DNA from 2 places in the Neobacillus sp. YIM B06451 genome. Region 2 is predicted to be linked to the other one. Evidence: a T-box and tRNA genes for the amino acid it is inferred to sense, from the RefSeq annotation. Region 2 holds a T-box; the other holds one or more tRNA genes.
What was found. The T-box of region 2 lies ahead of RB160_RS18125 (valine--tRNA ligase). A T-box ahead of a tRNA ligase gene usually reads a tRNA of that ligase, here a tRNA-Val.
Positions count from the first base shown of each region.

Region 1 (2,204 bases), on a different contig from region 2:
TGACCGTGATACTCCAATTTATTTTTGGCATGATCACAAACATAACGACGATAAATACTTGGTTCCTTCTTTACTCCATGCTTAGACTTCGGTCGATTCTTGTTCACTTCAGGTTTTAGCCTTCGTCCGCAATATCCGCAGTAAGCTAAGCCATCCAAAAGAAAATCCTTTCTTGCTGACAAATCAAGATTTCCCTTGGAAGGACGGCGGCCATCCATTAGTTCCTGAACTTTAAAAAATTGATCGTCATTGATTATTACCAAGTTTTCATTTTTGGGCTGGTGTTTCCACTGCGACATATTTATCTTCTTTCCATGAGGTCCATATTTATTGAATGCCGGCCGCCCGATATAGATAGGGTTCCTGAGAAGTCTGGAAATCGTATTATAAATCCATGGTTTCTTGCTTCTTGTTGAAACTCCTTTTTCATTAAGCTCCTGTGCAATTCGGCTACAACCGTATCGTTGTTCTGAGGCCAAATTAAAAATTTGCTTAATTATCTCCGCTTCTTCCTTATTAATTGTTAGGCGCGAATCCGTAGATGCAATACTATAACCAAAAGGAGCAGTGCCACCGGTAAAGATGCCTTCTTCATTTAATTGCTGGAATCTTCTTTTTACCCGCTGGGACGTTTTCTCGACTTCATTCCTACTTTGGATAAAATATTTCTTTTCCAGGTCGGAGAATTCCTCAATGCTCCCTTCCACAACAGACCATACTTCTATTCCTTGCCTATGTAATTCGTTAATGAGATTCTTCATTTCATCAGGGTTTCTCCCTAAGCGGTCTAACATGAAAACTAGAAGGACATCGAATCTGCCAAATTGGGCTCCCCATCTAATTCTTTGCAAACCCTTTCTAGCATCCAAACCGGAAACACCCAAGTCTTCAATTTCCCTGCACATTTGCCATTCAGGCTTATTTGAAACAAAAATGGAACATGCTTTTCTTTGTAAAGTAACATCATGATGAAGAACCTGACTTTTAGTAGACACACGGTAGTATGCCCAGACTCTCTTCATAGTCGTAGTCCTCCTTAATAAGGTATACCTCTATTATAAAACATATGTTCTCATTAATCGAAATTTAGTTATAGAAACAAATAAAAAATCCTAACACCAATTGATGTTAGGATTAGTATGATCCGAGAGGGATTCGAACCCCCGACCCCTACCCTGTCAAGGTAGTATTCTCCCGCTGAACTATCGGATCGTTATTGTTATCCTCTTAGTGAGGACAATCATTACTATACCAGGAAACAAAGTTAGGGTCAATACCTTTTCAATAAATTCGATTTAAAAAGTAAACTTTCAACTTAAAGGCAGATGATTTGGATAACCATCCCTCCGCCGTTTACACTATTGGTAAACACCTTACTGTTAGGGAGGGCTTCAAGTGACGTTAAAGATCCGTGTGATTCAGATTTTGTGTGACCGTTTTGTTATATAGCGGAGGCTCCGCTTAAGGAAGCGATTAAGGGTAAGGATGTTGAGTTGGAATGGATGCCTTTTGAGCTGCGGCCGTATCCCCATGAGACGCTGTCGCCAAAGGGCGATTATATACAGAGTGCTTGGAAGGGTTCAGTATGGCCGATGGCTGAGCGTTTTAACGTAAAGATCGTCCTTCCGGATGTTGATCCACAGCCGCATACGCATCTAGCGCATGAAGGAACCCAGTTCGCGAAAGAGCATGGGAAAGGGAACGAATACAGCGAGGCTGTACTGGCTGCATTCTTTGCTGAAGGAAGAGACATTGGTGACATTGATGTGCTGACGGATGTTTCTGGCAAATGTGGACTTGATAGGTCTGCGTTCAGAGAAGCGCTTGAAGCACGGAAGTATGAGCAGGCGCATAAGGAGGCTCTCCGCCATGCGTATGAGGAAGCCAGGATTACCGCTGTTCCGACGTTTTTTATTGGGGATCAGCGGGTTCAAGGATTAAATACGAAAGAGATGTTGGAGCGGTATATTGTGCGCGAGCTTGGCAAGGAGCCGCCAGCTACGGGCGAAGCTTGCGGGATTGACGGCTGCTGACATGGTTCGTGGGCGCCAGCCGGGGAACCGGCTGGCTTTTTACATAAAAGGGCTTGGACGGTTGGTACATCCTATACTGGCATTAACAAACCAAAGAGAGTTACTCATTGTCATCCTCGGCTTTAAAGTGAATATCAACTGCTTTTCCGAGGACTTTTTCTGCACTGGAAG
Region 1 covers NZ_JAVFKJ010000010.1:27,147-29,350, reverse strand. Annotated here, with positions in the region: gene RB160_RS15810 (recombinase family protein) at 1-1,022, opposite strand, end outside; tRNA gene RB160_RS15805 (tRNA-Val) at 1,141-1,212, opposite strand; gene RB160_RS15800 (DsbA family oxidoreductase) at 1,377-2,033, shown strand; gene RB160_RS15795 (DnaA N-terminal domain-containing protein) at 2,134-2,204, opposite strand, start outside.
Region 1: it has a tRNA-Val gene. The T-box ahead of RB160_RS18125 (valine--tRNA ligase) is inferred to sense a tRNA for this amino acid. The anticodon was not compared.

Region 2 (2,204 bases):
ACGTCGTTGTCCTGCTTCCAGTTTTCTTCGTCGGCAGGAGCATTTTCACCAACATAAACCTCGCCAGTTTCCTTATGGTACCACGCAGGAATCCGGTGGCCCCACCAAAGCTGACGTGAAATACACCAGTCACGGGTGTTTTCCATCCACCGCAGGTAATTGGTTTCAAAGCGGTCCGGAACAAAGTTTACTTTGTTTTCCTTTTCCTGAAGAGCAATCGCCTCATCAGCGAGCGGCTGCATTTTAACAAACCATTGAGTTGAAAGATACGGTTCAACAACAGCGCCGCTCCGCTCGGAATGGCCAACTGAATGCAGATGGTCTTCAATTTTGAAAAGAACGCCCTGCTCCTGAAGGTCCTTTACAATCTGCTTGCGGCATTCGAAACGGTCCATGCCGTTATATTTGCCAGCGCGCTCGTTCATCGTACCATCTTCATTCATGACGAGGACGCGCTCAAGGTTATGGCGATTGCCGATTTCAAAGTCGTTCGGGTCATGGGCAGGCGTAATTTTAACAGCACCAGAACCAAACTCCATATCAACATAATCGTCGCCGACGATCGGAATCTCGCGTCCGACGATCGGGAGAATCACGGTTTTCCCAATAAGGTGCTTGTAGCGGTCATCTTCAGGATGGACGGCAACCCCTGTATCACCGAGCATTGTCTCAGGGCGGGTTGTCGCGATTTCAATATGGCCGGAACCATCGGCCAACGGATACTTCATATGGTAAAAAGCTCCTTGGACATCCTTGTGGATAACCTCGATATCGGAAAGGGCTGTCTTTGTAGCCGGGTCCCAGTTAATAATGTATTCGCCCCGGTAAATCAGGCCTTTTTCATAAAGATCAACAAAAACCTTTTTAACCGCATCGGAAAGTCCTTCATCCAGTGTGAAACGTTCGCGGCTATAATCGAGGCCCAGGCCAAGCTTTGCCCACTGTTGGCGGATATGGCCGGCGTATTCTTCCTTCCAGCGCCACGTTTCCTCAACGAATTTTTCACGGCCAAGGTCATAGCGGGTTTTCCCCTCATTGCGTAGCTTTTCTTCAACCTTCGCCTGGGTCGCGATCCCGGCATGGTCCATCCCCGGCAGCCAGAGAACGTCAAAGCCCTGCATCCTCTTCATCCGAGTGATGATGTCCTGAAGCGTTGTATCCCAAGCATGGCCAAGGTGCAGCTTTCCGGTTACGTTCGGCGGCGGGATAACAACCGTGTACGGCTGCTTCGTTTCGTCGTCCTTCGCTTCGAAAAATTTGCCATTCACCCACCAATCATAGCGTCCCTGCTCGATCGACTGCGGGTCATATTTCGTCGGCATGCTGATTTCGTTTTGATCCATCTTAATTCCTCCTTGGTTTGCTCTTGAAAATGGACTTTGGCGGTATCTGTTTTTCCATAAAAAAACTCCATTCATCCAATAAAAGGACGAATGGAGTGCGCTCGCGGTACCACCTTTTTTCCGGCAAGACATACATGCCGGCACTTGATTGAATAACGGAGTCGATCCGTCTTCCACTACCGGGCCCGGGGCCTTTGGCGGAAGAAGCTCAAGGGTGACATTCCAATGGGCTGCCTGGGAAACCTTTCAGCTAGTAAATTTCCCTCTCTGGAAAGCAACTGGGCATTGTACTCTTCCCTGTCAGTGCTTTTTTGCTATTAATTTATACTCTATACTACCCAAAAAGATGGCGTGACGTCAATCAGGATGGCCAAAATTTTTCGGTTTCAACCCCCTTTTTGGAAAAATGGGCCCACACAATCTGGGCTCCCCCTGCATATAATGGTGTACGATGCACCGGGAGGGATGTTCCATGAAAAGATTCAACCGCTTTATGTACCCGCCGTGGCTAAGGACATGTCGTGCGATAGCCGCGCAGTTCTGCATCCCGTTTTGTATTTTCCAGGCCATAAGGACGATTCTTATACCTACCACATTCGATGTACTTTTGCTTGCCGTTCTCATTTTAATTGCTACCGCTATTTATTTGGAAATTATTTAAGGAGCCCTGGTGATGGTCACTGGGCTCCTTCTTTTGTGGCCTGCTGCATGCGGTCGATTTCCGCGAGTCTCATTACCACATATTCGGTATTTTTGAGATGCCAATATTCCTTCAACAGTTTTCTCGAAAACCTGAACTCATTTTTAGGTCCTCGCTTGTAAAAATAGGCTTCCGCCACCCTTGTGATTTGAAGCGGGTGG
Region 2 covers NZ_JAVFKJ010000013.1:21,902-24,105, reverse strand. Annotated here, with positions in the region: gene RB160_RS18125 (valine--tRNA ligase) at 1-1,343, opposite strand, end outside; T-box leader at 1,423-1,656, opposite strand; gene RB160_RS18120 (hypothetical protein) at 1,816-2,004, shown strand; gene ysxE (spore coat protein YsxE) at 2,021-2,204, opposite strand, start outside.